Regions from separate parts of the Leifsonella bigeumensis genome, predicted to be linked through region 2. Evidence: predicted binding sites of a transcription regulator. Region 2 holds the regulator's gene; the other holds the start of a gene.
What was found. The regulator LexA, encoded in region 2, represses DNA repair genes until DNA is damaged. The targets are predictions, from matches to a motif close to TCGAACANNTGTTCGA.
Positions count from the first base shown of each region.

Region 1 (5,512 bases), 470 kb from region 2:
TCCTGTCGATGGTGTTCGACCACCGGGTGTGCGACGGCGATGTGCCGTCGGAGTTCATCGGCTTCGTGGCGCGCTGCATCGAGAACCCGATCGCGTTGCTCGGGGAGCTGTAGTCAGCGACCGGTCGCCAGCCGGAACCGGACGGGCTGGCCGGGCCGCAGTTGCGCGAGGGCGTCGAGCGAGGCATCCGTGACGACGGCGATGACCGGATAGCCGCCGGTGACCGGATGGTCGACCGCGAGGATCGTGGGCGCGCCATCCGGCGACACCTGGATGGCGCCCGGCAGCATGCCCTCACTCGGCAGTTCGCGCGCATCCGTTCTTTCGAGCGACGGCCCCTCGAGCCGGATGCCGGAGCGGTCCGAGCGCGGCGACACGCGCCAGCCGCCCCCATCATCGATCGCGCTGTCGAAGAGGGAGCTCCAGGCAGCATCCGTGAACCAGTCGGTGCGCGGGCCCGGCCGCAGTTCGAGGGTCACCGGCCCGAGCGGCGGAGCGGTCACCGGTACGAGATCGACCGGTGGCACAGGGTCGGCGGGCTCGGGGCCGACCGCGATCACCTGGCCGTCGGTGAGCGGTGCGGGGCCGAGCGCCGCAAGGGTGTCGCGCGATCGCGAGCCGAGCACGGGCGGCACATCGATCCCGCCGCGCACGGCGAGGTAGTACCGGATGCCGTGCTCGGCCGGGCCGAACGTCAGGAGCGCTCCCGGCGGCAACAGGGTCGCCCGGTGCGGGTCGACTGCTTCACCGTCGATCGTCACGCTCCCCCACGCGCCGGTCACCGCGAACCAGGTGGCCGTGTCGGCTCGCAGAGATGTGCCACCGAGGAGGATCTCGAGCCCGGCGGCATCCGCGTGGTTGCCCACCAGCCGGTTGGCGAGGGCGAGCGCCGCGCGGTCCATCGCCCCGGCGGAACCCATTCCAAGGAATCCGAGGCCTGGCCGACCCCGGTCCTGCACCAGAGTGAGCGGTCCGGCCAGAATCACCGTGAGACGGGTCACGGCTCGACCACCTCGAAGCGCACGGTGGTGCCCGGCGCGATGAGTGCCGGATGCTCGCGGTCCGGGTCGAAGAGGGTGACCTCGGTCGTCGCGATGAGCTGCCAGCCGCCAGGTGACGAGCGCGGGTAGATGCCGGTGAATTCGCCGGCGAGGCCCACCGCGCCCGCCGGAACCGCCTCGCGCGATGTCGCGCGGCGCGGGACGTCGAGGCCGGCACGGCCTCCTGTCGACTCGGCGTCGACGAGGTACGCGAAGCCCGGGGCGAAGCCGATGAAGGCGCAGCGCCAGGCGGTTCCGCTGTGGCGGGAGACGAGTTCGTCGGTGCTGAGGCCGAGGATCTCTGCAGTCGAGGCGAGGTCCGGGCCGTCGTAGCGGACCGGGATGGTCACGATCGCGCCGGTCGCGGATGCCTTGGTGTCGAGGCGCGTCGACTCGAGCCAGTTTCGGGCGGCCGTGAGCGACATACGCCCGGGGTCGATGCGCACGAGAACGGTGCGCGCGGCCGGGACGAGTTCGATGACCCCCGGAGCACGCGCGGCCTCGAGCGCTCGGAACGCGCCCATCGCTTCATCGAGCGACTCGAACTCGGCGAGCAGAGCGCGGTCACCGAACGGTAGAACCTTCACGCGAATGCCCTCAACTCGACCTCCGCAGCCGTGAGGTGCTCGCGCACGGCCGCGGCCATGGCAAACGCCCCAGGCGTGTCGCCGTGGACGCACAGTGAGTCGAGTTCGACCCGGATCACCGTTCCGTCGATGGCCTCGACAGCGCCGTCAGCGACCATCCGAATCGCGCGGACAGCAACCGCAGCGGGGTCGGTCAGCACTGCGCCCGCGACGGCCCGCGGCACGAGCCTGCCGTCCGACAGGTACGCCCGGTCGACGAATGCTTCGCGGAAGAACTGCACGCCGTGACCGTCCGCTGCCGTGTGGATAGCGGTGCCGGCGAGGCCGAGCAGGGGCAGCCCGGCGTCGCGCGCGGCAAGCGCCACGGCATCCGCCTGCACCGGATCGACAGCGATGCGGTTGTAGAGGGCGCCGTGCGGCTTCAGGTAGCGGATGCGCACGTCGGCGCTGTCCCCCGCGCTGTCGGCGGCGTGCGTCAGCGCCTCCACCTGCTCGAGGATGTCGGCGATGAGGGTGGCGGCATCCACCTCCTGGTCACGGCGGCCGAACCCTTCGCGGTCGCGGTATGACGGATGCGCACCGAGGCTCACACCGTTGTCCGCAGCCGAACGAACACTCGCGAGCATGCTCTCTGCATTGCCAGCGTGGAATCCGCACGCGATGTTCGCGCTCGTGACGAGCCCGAACATTCGGACGTCGTCGCCTGCGTCAGCGGGGAGATCCCACTCCCCCAGGTCGCTGTTCAGGTCGATGGCGGTCACACCGGAAGACTAACCCGCGACCTGACGAGTAACTACTTCCACCGGAAGTGCACGAACACGCGACCGAAGTTCTTTGAATCCTTCTCGACGCGGTGGTACTGGGCTTTGATCTCGGGCTGGTCCAGAAAGCGCAGCACCCGCTTCTTCAATGCCCCAGAGCCCTTGCCAGGGATGATCTCGATAAGCGGAGCCTTCTGGGCGACGGCCTCCTCGATGATGTCGCGAAGCGCCCGATCGATGTCGACACCGCGGTTATAGATGTCGTGCAGGTCGAGTGTGAGCTTCACGCACTCATCCTCTACCCGAATCAGTCGTTGGCAGCCAGGAACTCGAGTACGCGCTGGGTGAGGAGTTCTGCCGCTTCCGGCCGGTACGACGGAAGGGTGCTGTCCGCGAAGTAGTGCTGGTCGCCCGGATACACGAACAGCTCGGCGTCGTCGGTGGATGCGACGAGCTCGCGCGCGGCGTCGAGGTCGCCTTCGTCGGCGAAGTAGGGGTCGGCATCCATCCCATGGATCTGCACGGGGACGCCTGCGGGCCACGACTCGCCGAACTCGGTGAACGGCAAGCACGAATAGCAGAGCACCGCACCGCGAGCACCCGCGCGCGTCTGGGCGAGCATCTGCGCGGGGACCACGCCGAGGGAGAAGCCGAGGTAGACGAGCTCAGACGGGAGCGCATCCGCCGCCTGCCTGGCCCGCTCCATGACGGTGCCGAAGCCGATCTCCTGGGCATGCCCGACGCCCTCCTCGATGGTGGCGAAGGTCTTTCCCTCGAAGAGGTCGGGGGTGTGAACGGTGTGTCCAGCGGCGCGCAGCGTGTCCGCGAAGGCGACCACGCCGGGCGTGAGGCCGAGTGCGTGATGGAAGAGGGCGATCTCGGTCATCGCCCCAGTATGAACGGTGGGCCTGACAGTGAACGGCGACTGACAAGTGGGACACTGATCGCATGATCACAGAACATGCACTGCTTCCGGTGATTCCCGGGCAGGAGGGCGACTTCGAGGCCGCCTTCGCCACGGCGCGCGCCATTATTGCGGCGTCACCCGGATGCCGGAGTGTCTCGCTCTCGCGCTCGATCGAGTCGCCGAGCAGCTATCTCCTGCTCATCGAATGGGACAGTGTGGAGGCCCACATGGTCGGATTCCGCGAGTCCGAGGCCTTCGGACAGTGGCGGGCGCTCCTGCACCACTTCTACGACCCGAAGCCGGTGGTGGAGCACTTTCAGGTCGTGAGCGGCGGGTCGGCCTGAGCTTTCAGGGTCCTGGGCTCGGTACGGGTGAATCACGCTCTTCTTTCGTACCTTTGTTCGATCATTTTACCCTTAATCCGCAATTGCAATAGCAATTATTTTCTATCTCTGCTAGAATCTTCCCATGAGTTTCCCGACCTCAACCCTCGATTCGCCGGTAATCGCCGCCGGGTCGATGCTGTCGGATGGGCTCACTTCGGACTCGCTCAGGAGCATTGCACTCCAGCTCGTGGAGGCGGTCCCGCCGCGGCGGGTGCAGGGTCTCGGGGATGACGATCTCCTCGATGTCGCGGGAGCGATCGAGCATCTCGGGCGCTACGTCGACGCCCTGCGCGTCGAGGCTGCGGCGGAGATCTCGGAGCGGTCGCTCGTTGTCTGCCGAGCGGAGGGGCTGGCCGCGCGCAAGGGTTGCCGCAACGCCGCTGAACTCATCGAACGTGTGACGCGGGTGTCGGGCGCGACCGCCGTGCGACGCATCAAGCTCGGCCAGCACACGCGCACGGATCTCGCCGAGCCGGGCATGCCGCGGGCTCCGCGGTTCCAGTACGTCGCCGATGCGCTCGAGACCGGCCTGATCGGAGTGGATGCGGCAAGCGCGATCGTGGCCGGCATCCGGCCCGCCCTGCATCGTGGGACCGTCGAGGGCATCCGTGCCGCCGAGGAAGAGCTGGTGGCCGCCGCGATCGGAACGAGTGATCTGGTGCCGACCGCGTGCACGGCGGACGAGGTCCGCCAGCAGGCCATGGTCTGGCAGGCGTACCTCGACCCGGACGGCATGGAGCCGGTCGAGCGGCGTGCCTGGAATGCGCGTGGCTTCGAGGCCGGCACGCTGAGCGGTGGGCTCGTCCGCGGACGCTTCGCTCTCATGCCCGAGGTCGCCGCGAAGCTCAATCGGCTGTTCGACGCGTACCTGTCGCCGCGCGTGACGACTGAGTTCCGTACCGCGGAGGAGCAGGCCGAGGTCGATGCGGAGGCGGATCCCCGCACTCGCGACCAGCAGCGCCACGATGTGGTCGCTGCGATGGTCGATCACTATTCCCGCAGCGACGAGCCGCCGACGATCGGTGGTGCGGCGCCGACGGTGCTCGTGACGGTGCGCGACACGGACCTCGAAGCCAATCACGGTCGCGGTCACATCGACGGTGCGAAGTCGGATGTCTCGATGACGACGATCCGCCACCTGGCGTGCAGTGGCGGCCTCCAGTTCGTTTCGATCGACGCCTACGGCAGCATCCATGGTCTCGGTTCACCGCAGCGCTGCTTCACTTCCGCACAGCGCCGGGCGATCATCGCTCGCGACGGCGGATGCACGATCCCCGGATGCTCGATCCCCGCCGCCTGGTGCGAGATCCACCACGTCGACCCGGCCGAGAACAACGGACCTACCCATACAGATAATGGCGTTTTGCTCTGCTGGTTCCATCACCGAACGATCGAGACCTCGGGCTGGCAGATCAAAATGATCGGCGGCGCCCCGCACATCAAGCCACCACCCTGGATCAGTCACTCAGCATCCTGGCGGCCGGCCACCAAGTCCCCCACTATGCTCATCGACGCGGTAGAGAAACGTATGTTGCGCTGCTGAAGTGCGGGTCAGGTCTGAGCGCTCAGGTCAAGTGCCGCGCGTAGTTCGACGACGAGTTTCGGCATGTCAACTGGCGCATCGGTGTTCACGATGATCGTCGGGAACTGCGAGATTGGCCGAGCTGCCCGCACCAGCTGCTCCCACTCGAATCCGCGCTCGGTGTCCTGGTGAACCGGATGCCGGGGACGCTCCTCGAAGCGCCGCCGGGCCGTCTCAACGGACACCTCACACCACACTTCGACGGCTACGTCGATACCGGCGTCGGCGACTCCCCGCCGGAAGAACTCT
Region 1 is NZ_BAABAE010000003.1:1,360,354-1,365,865, forward strand. Features, by position in the region: gene ABD678_RS11750 (dihydrolipoamide acetyltransferase family protein) at 1-113, shown strand, start outside; gene ABD678_RS11755 (5-oxoprolinase subunit C family protein) at 114-1,001, opposite strand; gene ABD678_RS11760 (5-oxoprolinase subunit B family protein) at 998-1,627, opposite strand; gene ABD678_RS11765 (LamB/YcsF family protein) at 1,624-2,379, opposite strand; gene ABD678_RS11770 (Smr/MutS family protein) at 2,421-2,675, opposite strand; gene ABD678_RS11775 (dienelactone hydrolase family protein) at 2,696-3,274, opposite strand; gene ABD678_RS11780 (antibiotic biosynthesis monooxygenase family protein) at 3,337-3,639, shown strand; gene ABD678_RS11785 (HNH endonuclease signature motif containing protein) at 3,764-5,224, shown strand; gene ABD678_RS11790 (AAA family ATPase) at 5,233-5,512, opposite strand, start outside.
Region 1: the regulator LexA is predicted to act here: its motif matches at 3,685-3,700, upstream of ABD678_RS11785 (HNH endonuclease signature motif containing protein).

Region 2 (12,452 bases):
GGGATCGCCAGGCGTTCGGCAAGCTGCTGCGCGCGGCCGGCGAGATCCGCGGCCTCGAGCGCATCCGGTTCACGAGCCCCCACCCGGCGGCCTTCACCGACGACGTCATCGAGGCGATGGCCGAGACCCCCGCCGTCATGCCGCAGCTGCACATGCCGCTGCAGTCGGGCTCCGACCGGATCCTGCGCGCCATGCGGCGCAGCTACCGCTCAGAGAAGTTCCTCGGCATCCTCGACCGGGTGCGCGCGCGGATTCCCCAGGCGGCGATCACGACCGACATCATCGTCGGCTTCCCGGGCGAGACCGAGGAGGACTTCCAGGAGACGCTGCGGGTCGTCGAGGCGGCGCGATTCTCCTCAGCCTTCACCTTCCAGTACTCGATCCGTGAGGGCACGCCGGCAGCGACCATGGCCGACCAGGTTCCGAAAGACGTCGTGCAGGAGCGCTACGAGCGCCTTGTGGCGCTGCAGGAGCACATCTCCTGGGAGGAGAACCAGAGGCTGGTCGGCACGGCGGTCGAGGTGCTCGTCGCCAATGGCGAGGGCCGCAAGGACGCCGATACCCACCGCCTGAGCGGTCGTGCCGAGGACGGCCGGCTCGTCCACTTCGACATCCCGGCGGGCAGCGCGGCGCCGCGTCCCGGCGATGTGGTCTCGGTCGTCATCACCCAGGCGGCGCCGTTCCACCTCATCGCCGACGCACCATCCGGCGCCACCCTCACGGTGCGGCACACCCGCGCCGGCGACGCCTGGGATCGCGCCGAGGCGGCGAGCTGTGCGGTTCCGGATGCCCCCGGCACTGCCCCCGGCCGCGTCTCGCTCGGCCTGCCCACGTTCCGCCCCTCCGCGTGACCCTCCCGCTCCTCGCCGTCGTCGGTGCCACCGGTACAGGCAAGAGCGCCCTCTCCCTCGTGCTCGCCGAACGCCTGGTCGCCGACGGGCATCCGGCCGAGATCGTCAACGCCGACGCCATGCAGCTCTACCGCGGCATGGACATCGGCACGGCGAAGCTTGCACCCGCCGAACGCCGCGGCATCCCGCACCACCTGCTCGACATCCTCGAGGTCACCGAGGAGGCCAGCGTCGCCGACTACCAGTCGCGCGCGCTGGAGGTTATCGGCGACATCCGGGGGCGCGGCGCGACGCCCATCCTCGTCGGCGGATCAGGACTCTACGTCTCGTCGGTGCTCTACGACTTCCGATTCCCGGGAACCGACCCTGCCATCCGCGCGCGTCTGGAGGCCGAACTGGCGGCACACGGGCCCGGCATGGTGTTCCAGCGACTCAGGGAACTCGACCCGGATGCGGCTGCCGCGATCGGACCGTACAACGGGCGGCGCATCGTGCGTGCGCTCGAGGTCATCGAGCTCACCGGGGAGCCGTTCGGTTCCGGCCTGCCCGACGAGTCGCGTCTGCGCGAGCCCGCCGTCATCCTCGGGCTGAGTGCTCCCCGGGATCGGCTGGTGAGCCGGCTCGATGAGCGCGTCGCCGGGATGTGGCGCGACGGGCTGCTCAAGGAGGTGCGAGGGCTGCTGGCCCAGGGCCTCGAGCGCGGCGTCACGGCTCGCCGTGCGATCGGCTACGCGCAGGCCGTCGCACAGCTCGCCGGCGACCTCCCCGAGACGGAGGCGATCGGGCAGGCGGCGGCTCTCACCCGGCGGTACGCACGCCGTCAGGTCGGCTGGTTCCGCCGTTACCCGCACGCCGAATGGCTCGAGCACGACGACCCCGACCTGGTCGACCGGGCGTTGGCTCTAACATTGGCTCATGGCTGAACTGCACTTCACCAAGGGACACGGCACCGGTAACGACTTCGTGCTGTTCGCCGACCCCGACGGTGCGGTGAACCTCGGCCCAGACCAGATCCGTGCCCTCTGCGACCGCCACTTCGGCATCGGAGCCGACGGTGTCATCCGCGCCGTGCGGTCGAAGGCGCTTCCGGATGGCGCGGCCGCCCTCGCCGAAGACGCCGCCGCCGAATGGTTCATGGACTACCACAACTCGGACGGGACCGTCTCGGAGATGTGCGGCAACGGCATCCGGGTCTACGCGCGATTCCTGCTGGAGAACGGGCTCGCCGAGCTCGAGAGCGGCCAGACGCTCCCCATCGGCACGCGCGGCGGGGTCCGTGACGTGCAACGGAACGCCACCGGCTACCAGGTGGATCTCGGACGCTGGTCGCTCGACGGCGGCGAGCCGCTCGTGCGGGCACGGGGCCTCAAGGTCGCCAGGCCCGGCTTGGGCATCAACGTCGGGAACCCGCACGTCGTCGTCGCGCTCTCGAGCGACGACGAACTCGACTCCGCAGACCTCGCCTGGATCCCCATCCTCGATCCTGAGCCCGAAGCCGGTGCCAACGTCGAATTCGTGGTGCCGGGCGACCCTCTCGTGAAAGACGGTGTCGGGCACATCCGGATGCGTGTGCACGAACGCGGGAGCGGCGAGACGCTCTCCTGTGGGACCGGTGCGGTGGCGGCGGCGCTCGCCACGCGGTACTGGGCGGGGGAGGGCGCACCGGACCAGTGGCGGGTCGAGGTACCGGGCGGGGTGCTCGGGGTCCGGATGTGGGCGGCGGAGGACGGCGAACACGTCTCGCTCTCCGGGCCGGCCGAGTTCAGTTTCGACGGGATCGTCGCGTACTGAGCGGTTATCTGCGACGGACCTTCAGCACGCGGTAGCCCTTGCTGGTTGCAGCGCGGGAGACCGCGAAGTCGGCCGGCAGGGTGCCGTCGAGCCAGCGCTGCAGGGAGTCCGAGCCGAGGTTGCGCTGCACGACGAGCCAGGCATCCGAATCGGGTTCGAGCCGCGGAAGCCATGACTCGAGCATGTTGTGGAGCACGTTCTTACCGACTCGGATGGGCGGGTTCGAACGGATCGTCATGAACTCGACCCCCTCGGGAACATCTTCGGGTCGGCAGGCGTTGACATTGTCCAGGCCGAGAGTCCCGGCATTGCGGCGCACCAGGTCGAGGGCTCTCTCATTGACGTCGACGGCCCACACCGTCGCGTGGGGGGACTCCAGGGCGAGAGACAGCGCGATCGGCCCCCAACCGCAGCCCAGGTCGAGGAAATGGCCTCCGGGCGGCGGGGGAGGCGTGTGAGCGAGCAGGACCTGCGTGCCGGCGTCGACGCGCTCCGGGCTGAACACGCCATTGGCGGTCGTGAGGGTGTACGGCATGCCGAGCAGGGTGACCTGAATGGGCCTGAGCTGTAGTGCACTTGCCGGAGATGACGAAAAGTAGTGCTCGTCGGCCATGCAGAGAAACTTACCGAAAACCGGAAGGCTAGGGTTAACCCAATGACTGAACGTGAGGAACGAGACCGCGGATCCATGGATCCCGTCGACCGCGTGTTGGCTGCAGCCGACGCCCGGGCGGACAGTCGTGCCCTCTTCGGGGGCTCCGCGCTCGCACTACAGGGCCAGGCGGCGGCATCCGGGATCGATGGGGACCAGCTCGACCTCGAGGAGCGCCAGGCGCTGCGACGTGTCGGCGGACTCTCCACCGAGCTCGCCGACGTCACCGAGGTCGAGTACCGGCAGCTGCGGCTCGAGAACGTCGTGCTCATCGGCATCTACGCCCAGGGCGGCCTCGAGGACGCCGAGAACTCGTTGCGCGAGCTCGCCGCACTCTCCGAGACCGCCGGTGCCGTCGTGCTCGACGGGCTGCTCCAGCGCCGTACGCACCCCGACCCCAGCACTTTCCTCGGCAAGGGCAAGGCCCAGGAGCTTCGCGACGCGGTCGCGGCGCTCGGAGCGGACACCGTGGTCGCCGACACCGAGCTCGCCCCGAGCCAACGTCGTGCGCTGGAGGATGTCGTGGGGGTCAAGGTCATCGACCGCACGGCCGTCATCCTCGACATCTTCAGCCAGCACGCCAAGAGCCGCGAGGGCAAAGCCCAGGTCGAGCTCGCCCAGCTCGAATACCTCCTGCCGCGACTGCGCGGCTGGGGTGAATCGATGAGCCGTCAGGCCGGTGGCCAGGTGGGCTCCGGCGTCGGGATGGGCTCACGTGGCCCCGGTGAGACCAAGATCGAGCTCGATCGGCGCCGCATCCACACCCGGATGTCGCGCCTGCGCAAGCAGATCAAGGGCTTCGCGCCCGGCCGGGAGGCCAACCGGGCGAACCGCAGCCGCCACGCCGTGCCCTCGGTCGCCATCGCCGGCTACACGAACGCCGGGAAGTCGTCGCTGCTCAACCGGATCACGCGCGCGGGCGCCCTCGTCGAGAACGCACTCTTCGCGACGCTCGACACGGCCGTCCGGCGCACTGAGACCGCCGACGGCCGCTCATACACCCTCGTCGACACGGTCGGCTTCGTTCGCAACCTTCCGCACGAGCTCGTCGAGGCCTTCCGCTCGACGCTGGAGGAGGTCGAGAGGGCGGATGTCATCATCCACGTCTTGGATGCGAGCCATCCGGACCCGGCGAGCCAGTTGGCGACAGTGCGCGACGTCATCGGCGAGCTCGGTGCGCGGGACATCCCGGAGATCCTCGTGTTCAACAAGTCCGACCTCGTGGGCGACGACGACGTGCTGGCTCTTCGCGGTCTCGAGCCGGAGGCGGTCTTCGTCTCAGCGCGCACGGGAGCGGGCATCGACGAGTTGCTCGCGCGCATCTCCGACCTCATTCCGAGGCCCGACATCCGGGTGGAACTGCTCGTGCCCTATGAGCACGGCGAAGTCATCGCCGCACTGCATGAGCGCGGCACGGTCGTCTCTACGAGCTACGAGGAGACCGGGACCCGGATCGTCGCACTCGTGATGCCCGAACAGGCCGGGTCACTGCGCGACTACCAGGTCGTCCCCGCCTGACGAGCGCGGTAGGGCTCAGACCGAACGCAGCACCGCGACGACCTTGCCGAGAATCTCGGCATAGTCGCCCACGATGGGGGCGAACGCGGAGTTGCGCGGCAGGAGCCAGGTGTGTCCGTCTCGCTGCTGGAAGACCTTGACGGTGGCCTCATCGTCGAGCATCGCCGCGACGATCTCACCGTTCTCCGCATTCTTCTGCTGGCGAACGACGACCCAGTCGCCGTCGCAGATCGCGGCGTCGATCATGGATTCGCCGACGACCTTGAGCATGAACAGGTCACCCTTGCCGACGAGCTGACGCGGGAGAGGGAAGACCTCGTCCACCTGCTGCTCGGCGGTGATCGGGATGCCGGCGGCGATTCGCCCGACAAGGGGGACCATGGCGGCATCGCCGACCGGGATGGCCGTGTCGGTCGCGCCATCGCTGGTCGGAACCTCGATGAGCACCTCGAGCGCGCGCGTACGGTTCGGGTCGCGGCGCAGGTAGCCGCTCAGCTCGAGCTGGCCCAGCTGGTGCGTGACGCTCGAGAGCGAGGCGAGGCCCACGGCGTCGCCGATCTCGCGCATGCTCGGCGGATATCCGCGGGTTGCCACCGAGCGCTGGATGACCTCGAGGATCGCCAGCTGCTTCTCGCTCAGGCTCTTGCGGCGCCGGGTGCGGCTCGAGGCGAGGCCGAGCTCGACCGGGCCCTGTTCGACCGGGCCCTGCTCCACGGAGACCTGATCCGGTGAACTCGGTTGGGCGGTGTCGTCATCCATTCCGCGCCTGCCAATCTGTGCGTTCGGTCCCGACGATGAGAATGTCGGTGGTTGCTGATGGTCTTTCTCCTGACAATCGAAACTGTATCCCGGATGGGGCCTGAAGACAAACATCATTTCGAGTGTGTCGCGACACGACACGGTGAAATTCTCGAAGATCGGCTTGCTTTTCGCTTCATTCGAAGATAGGTTCGGAACATAGCTTCGTATCCGGCGCTCCCGGCCGAGCGCCGGATACGGAAGTTCTCAGGGAGGCCCGCGGGCGCCCGAGTACAGGGGAGGCACAGATGACCACCACCGCACTGAACTACGCCGGGGCGCCTCGTCGCTTGGGCTCCACTCGCTTGGGCTCCACTCGTCTGGCCTCCACTCGCCTGCGGATCACTCGACGCGGTCGTGCGGTGCTCGCGGTGCTCATCGTCGTCCCGCTCATCGCGATGGCGCTCGCCTTCGCACTGAACGGCGGGGCCGCAACGGCCAGCGCAGAACCGTCCACCACTGACTTCCAGTACGTCACGGTCGAACCGGGCCAGTCCCTGTGGCAGCTCGCCGAGTCGATCGCGCCCGGTGCCGATCCGCGTGATGTCATCTCCGATCTCGTGCGGCTCAACGGGCTCCAGGGCTCCGTGGTCCACCCCGGGGAGCGTCTCGCCATCCCGGCCGCCTACGCCGGGTAGATCGTCGTGAACCGGGGCCAGCCGGCTCCCTCCCGTAGCATGGCCGAGTGGCAGAACTGGATGACCTTCCCCTCCGCGACGACCTGAGAGGCCTCTCGCCCTATGGCGCGCCCCAGAAGCACGTCCGCATCCCGCTCAACGTCAACGAGAACTCTCACGGGATCCCCGAACCGGTCGCCCGCGATGTCGTGACCGCCCTCGCCGGTGCCGTGCTGCAGGCCAACCGCTATCCGGACCGCGAATTCACGGCGCTGCGCGAAGGCCTGGCCGACTACCTCGGGCACGGTCTCACGCGCGACAACACCTGGGCCGCGAACGGCTCCAACGAGATCCTGCAGCAGGTGCTGCAGGCCTTCGGAGGCCCGGGGCGCAGTGTGCTCGGTTTCCCGCCGACCTACTCGATGTATCCGATCCTCGCCCGCGGTACCGGCACCACCTGGGTCGCCGGGAAGCGGGATGCGGATTACGCGATCACGCCCGAGACGGCCGTTCGCGAAATCGTGGCCACGGAGCCCGACCTCGTCTTCTTCTGCTCGCCCAACAATCCGACCGGAACCCCGCTGGCGCTCGACACCATCGAGGCGGCCTACGACGCCGCGAGGGGGATCGTCGTCGTCGACGAGGCCTATGCAGAGTTCGCTCCACCCGACACCCCCTCCGCCCTGACCCTGCTTCCGGGGCGCGAACGCCTCATCGTCTCGCGCACCATGAGCAAGGCCTTCGCCTTCGCCGGCGTGCGGCTCGGCTATCTGGCTGCCGACCCTGCGGTCGCCGACGCGCTGCGCCTCGTGAGACTCCCGTACCACCTCTCCGCCCTGACCCAGGCGGCTGCGGTCGCCGCGCTCGGGCATGCGGATGAACTGCTCGCGACGGTCGCCGACATCGCCGCCCAGCGCGACCGCATGCTCGCGGAGCTCCCCAGGCTCGGCTTCCCCACCCGCGAGAGCTGGACCAACTTCGTGCTCTTCGGGGGAGTCGCCGACCCGGCCGCGCTGTTCGACGCCCTCCTGGAGCGGGACATCCTCATCCGCGACGTCGGCATCCCGAACCACCTGCGGGTCACCGCGGGTACCGAAGTCGAGACGAGCGCCTTTCTCGCGGCGATGGCCGAGCTCGCGGCTCAATAGACTGGGACCATGACCATGCACCGCACGGCCGAGCTTCGCCGCGAGACGAGCGAATCGAGTATCGAGCTCTCCCTCGACCTCGACGGCGCGGGTATCGCCGACATCGATACGACCGTCCCGTTCTTCGATCACCTGCTCACCGCGTTCTCGAAGCACTCGCTCATCGACCTCAGGGTGCACGCGCACGGTGACACGCACATCGACGTTCACCACACGGTCGAGGATGCCGGAATCGTCCTCGGGAAGGCGCTCGCGGCCGCCCTCGGCGACAAGGCGGGGATCTCCCGGTTCGGCGACGCCCTCGTGCCGCTCGACGAGGCGCTCGTGCAGGCCGTCGTCGATGTGTCCGGGCGTCCATACCTCGTGCACTCGGGGGAGCCCGCGGGCTTCGAGCACCACCTCATCGGCGGCCACTTCACCGGCTCGATGGTGCGGCACGTCTTCGAGGCGATCGCGTTCAATGCGGGCCTCACCGTGCACATCACGGTGCTCGGCGGCCGCGATCCGCACCACATCGCCGAAGCCGAGTTCAAGGCCTTCGCGCGTGCCCTTCGGCAGGCGATCTCCCCGGATGCCCGGGTGAGCGGCGTGCCCTCGACGAAGGGTGCCCTGTAACAGTGTTACGGCCATCCGTCGTCGTTCTCGACTACGGCAGCGGCAACGTCCACTCGGCGGCGAAGGCCCTCGAGGAGGTCGGCGCGCGGGTCGAGCTGACCGCCGACCGTGCCCGTGTCGCGGAGGCGGATGGCCTGGTCGTACCCGGGGTCGGCGCGTTCGCCGCCGTCATGGGCGCGCTCGAGGCGGTGCGCGGCCCCGAACTCATCGATCGCAGGCTCGCCGGCGGGCGACCGGTGCTCGGTATCTGCGTCGGCATGCAGGTCATGTTCGAACGCGGCATCGAACGCGGGGAGGACACCGAGGGGCTCGGGCAGTGGCCGGGCGTCGTCACGCGCCTCGAGTCGGAGATCCTGCCTCACATCGGCTGGAACCGGGTCGAGGCGCCGGAGGACTCCGCGCTGTTCGCGGGGCTTCAGAACGAGAGGTTCTACTTCGTCCACTCCAATGCCGCGCTCGACTGGGCGTTGCCGGATGACGCCACCCTCCTCGCCCCTCGCCTCACATGGTCGCAGCACGGTGGCCGGTTCCTCGCGGCCGTCGAGAACGGTCCGCTCTCGGCGACCCAGTTCCACCCCGAGAAGTCGGGGGCTGCAGGCCTGCGACTCCTGGCGAATTGGGTGACCGGCCTCAAAGGTGACTAGTATCTGAGACTTGCCCCCGCGCACGCGCGCGGTCCCACAGCAGAAATGACACCGATGAGTGACTTCAACAGGACACCGCAACTGGTTCTCCTTCCGGCGGTGGATGTCGCGGACGGCAAGGCCGTCAGGCTCACTCGGGGCGAGGCGGGCACCGAGAAGAGTTTCGGCGATCCCGTCGACGCGGCGAGCGACTGGATCGACCAGGGCGCGGAGTGGATCCACCTCGTCGACCTCGATGCGGCGTTCGGCCGCGGCAACAACCACGGCACGATCAAGCGGGTCATCAAGCAGGCGCGCGGGGCCAACATCGAACTCTCCGGCGGCATCCGCGACGATGAGAGCCTCGAGGCGGCGCTCGCGACCGGGGCGAAGCGCATCAACCTGGGCACGGCGGCGCTCGAGAACCCGGTGTGGACGGCGCACGTCATCGCCGAGTACGGCGAGGCGATCGCGGTGGGTCTGGACGTGCGCGGTACGACGCTCGCCGCCCGCGGCTGGACCAAGGACGGCGGTGACCTGTACGAGGTGCTCGATCGCCTCGAGGACGCCGGATGCGCTCGCTACGTCGTCACGGACGTCACGCTAGACGGCACCCTCCAGGGGCCGAATCTCGACCTGCTGCGCGAGGTGGCGAACCGAACCGAGAGGCCGGTCATCGCCTCGGGCGGCATCAGCAGCCTCGACGACATCGCAGCCCTGCGTGAGCTCGTCCCGCTCGGCCTCGAGGGCACGATCGTCGGCAAGGCGCTCTACACGAAGGCGTTCACGCTCGCCGAAGCGCTCGACGTCGCCTCGGACTAGCCGACGGATCCGCTGGCGCCGATGATCCAGACCGTTCGCCGATGACCGAGCCCGGGCCGCTGACCGACTCCGCGGGACAGCCGTGGGCCGGCCGACACTTCGAGCCCAATCCGAGCCCGGATGACGACGGCAGTGCGCCGCCCGCGCTGCTCGAGGCGATCGCCGGGTTCCGCTCCGGCGAAGCCGACGAGGTCGCCGTCGTCCAGGCATTCCGGGCATCCAGGCTGCTCATCCCTTTGCTCGCCAGGCTCGGCGAGGCAGGCGTCAACGCGGAGGGGAAGAAGATCGACAAGAGCCAGGAGCTCTCGATCGTCACGGTGGCCGGGCCGGACGGCCGCACGGTGCTCCCGGTGTTCAGCTCGGTCACCGCGATGAGCGCCTGGAATCCGGTCGCCCGCCCGGTGCCGGCGGTGGGGCCGCGGGTCGCGCTCGCCGCAGCGAGCGAAGGCACCGACCTCGTTGTGCTCGATCCGACCTCGGAGACCGAGTTCGCCATCCGGCGCCCCGCGCTCTGGGCGATCGCGCGGCAGCAGGAGTGGACTCCGAGCTTCCGGTCGGCCGAGGTCGCGGCGGAGTTCGCGGCGTCGGTCGTCGACGAGCCCTCGGTCAGGGGGCTCGTGCTCACCGCGGGCGATCCGGATGCCCGGCTGCGCGGCCCAGAGCTCCGGGTCGAACTCACGCTCATCCCCGGGCTCGAAGGAAGCCAGCTCGAGGACCTGTTGTCCCGGCTGTCTGCCCGGTGGGCGCAGAGCGAGCTCATCGCCGACCGCGTCGACTCGCTGGAGGTGGCTCTCCGGTCTAGTTGACCGGGCCGGTGTACTTCTCACCGGGGCCCTGCCCCGGCGCATCCGGGAACTGCGACGCCTCGCGGAACGCGAGCTGCACCGAGCGCAGCCCGTCGCGCAGCGGGCGCGCGTGGTGGTCGCCGATCTCCGGGGCGGCCGCCGTGACGAGGCCGGCGAGAGCCGTGATGAGCTTGCGGGCCTCGTCGAGGTCGATCTGGGCGTCCGGGTCGTCGGCGAGCCCGCACTTGACGGCGGCGGCGCTCAGCAGGTGCACGGCGACCGTGTTGATGAGTTCCACCGCGGGAACCTCGGCGATGTCCCGTGTTGCGTCATCGACCATCGGCTCGCCCATCGACCATTCCTCTGTTAGACTCGTGCGGGCTCCGGAGCAGTTTCGCTCCGAGCGCGAAAGTGGAGATTCTCCCACCCGCGACCGCATTCTCAAGGTTACCGGGTAGTAGGCGCCCCGCCGTCACGGTCACCCGTGGCGGTAGACCAGGGTGCCAGGTTGATGTCGTCGTGCGAAGGCGCGGCGCGCAACAGGTGACTTTCCCCTCTCGCCGCCGAACGGCATCCGTCGTCCGGTGGGCTGAACACCATGACAGAGGAGTTACCTATCAGCGATCCCCGTACGAATGACCGGATCCGTGTGCCCGAGGTCCGCCTCGTCGGCCCGAGCGGTGAGCAGGTCGGCGTCGTCAAGATCGAGGTCGCACTGCGGCTCGCACAGGAGGCAGACCTGGACCTGGTCGAGGTCGCCCCCAACTCGAAGCCGCCCGTCGCCAAGATCATGGACTACGGAAAGTTCAAGTACGAAGAGGCGCAGAAGGCCAAGGAGGCCAGGCGCAACCAGGCGAACACGATCCTCAAGGAGGTTCGGTTCCGCCTCAAGATCGACAAGCACGACTACGAGACGAAGCGCAAGCGCGCTGAAGGATTCCTGCAGGGCGGCGACAAGGTCAAGGCCATGATCCTGTTCCGTGGTCGTGAGCAGTCCCGCCCCGACCAGGGCGTACGGCTGCTCCAGAAGTTCGCCGAGGATGTCGCCGAGTTCGGCTCCGTCGAGTCGACCCCGACGATCGACGGCCGCAACATGGTCATGGTCATCGGCCCGCACAAGAACAAGGCCACTGCGAAGGCGGAGGCGGATGCCCGCCGGGCCGCCGCGAAGCCGGCCCGCTCCCGAAGCGAGGAGCCGGCCGCGCCGGCGCAGAACGAGAGCACAGCACAGGACGACAGCAAGGAAGAGGAAAAGGATGCCTAAGCAGAAGACCCACTCAGGGGCGAAGAAGCGATTCAAGATCACCGGCAGCGGCAAGCTCATGAAGCAGCAGGCCGGGATGCGCCACAACCTCGAGGTGAAGTCGGGTCAGCGCAAGCGCCGCCTGAACACGGACGAGCCGGTCGCCAAGGCCGATGTCAAGGCCATCAACAAGCTTCTCGGTCGCTAGAGACCACGACGACAAGGAAAACAGGAAATGGCAAGAGTAAAGCGGGCCGTCAACGCCCAGAAGAAGCGTCGCGTCGTCCTCGAGCGTGCATCCGGCTACCGCGGCCAGCGGTCGCGCCTCTATCGCAAGGCCAAGGAGCAGGTCACCCACTCGCTCGTCTACGCCTACCGTGACCGTCGTGCGCGCAAGGGTGACTTCCGCCGCCTGTGGATCCAGCGCATCAACGCTGCGGCCCGCGAGAACGGTCTCACCTACAACCGCCTCATCCAGGGTCTGAACCTGGCCGGCGTCGAGGTCGACCGTCGCATCCTCGCCGAGCTCGCCGTCAACGAGCCGGCGACGTTCGCGTCGATCGTGGCGACCGCGAAGGCCGCCCTGCCGAAGGACACGAGCGCGCCCAGGGACAAGTCTGCTGCGTAGACTTATGGCATGACCCACAATCCGCGCGCGCTGGAGCTGGGAGCGACGACACCGATGTGTCGGCGCCGCGACGCCAGCGCCGATGAAGCTGTGCTTCATCGGAGGAACGCGTGATCGACAATCCGCGTTCCCCGAGAATCCGGGCTGTCGCAAAGCTTCACAAGAGAGGAGCCCGGTCTGAGACCGGGCTTTTTCTCCTGGAGGGTCCGCAGGCCGTCGCCGAAGCGCTGACGTATCGTCCTGAACTCGTCGTCGAGCTCTACGCGACGCCGACTGCGCTCGAGCGCTACACCGACATCGGGCAGACCGCCGTCGATGCCGGTGTCGATGTCGAGTTCGTCACCGAGCAGGTCCTCGACAC
Region 2 is NZ_BAABAE010000003.1:890,592-903,043, forward strand. Features, by position in the region: gene miaB (tRNA (N6-isopentenyl adenosine(37)-C2)-methylthiotransferase MiaB) at 1-851, shown strand, start outside; gene miaA (tRNA (adenosine(37)-N6)-dimethylallyltransferase MiaA) at 848-1,774, shown strand; gene dapF (diaminopimelate epimerase) at 1,767-2,642, shown strand; gene ABD678_RS09440 (class I SAM-dependent methyltransferase) at 2,647-3,255, opposite strand; gene hflX (GTPase HflX) at 3,298-4,812, shown strand; gene lexA (transcriptional repressor LexA) at 4,828-5,571, opposite strand; gene ABD678_RS09455 (LysM peptidoglycan-binding domain-containing protein) at 5,859-6,248, shown strand; gene ABD678_RS09460 (histidinol-phosphate transaminase) at 6,296-7,375, shown strand; gene hisB (imidazoleglycerol-phosphate dehydratase HisB) at 7,385-7,990, shown strand; gene hisH (imidazole glycerol phosphate synthase subunit HisH) at 7,993-8,634, shown strand; gene priA (bifunctional 1-(5-phosphoribosyl)-5-((5-phosphoribosylamino)methylideneamino)imidazole-4-carboxamide isomerase/phosphoribosylanthranilate isomerase PriA) at 8,689-9,435, shown strand; gene ABD678_RS09480 (SseB family protein) at 9,477-10,241, shown strand; gene ABD678_RS09485 (DUF1844 domain-containing protein) at 10,234-10,572, opposite strand; gene infC (translation initiation factor IF-3) at 10,819-11,484, shown strand; gene rpmI (50S ribosomal protein L35) at 11,477-11,671, shown strand; gene rplT (50S ribosomal protein L20) at 11,699-12,091, shown strand; gene ABD678_RS09505 (TrmH family RNA methyltransferase) at 12,202-12,452, shown strand, end outside.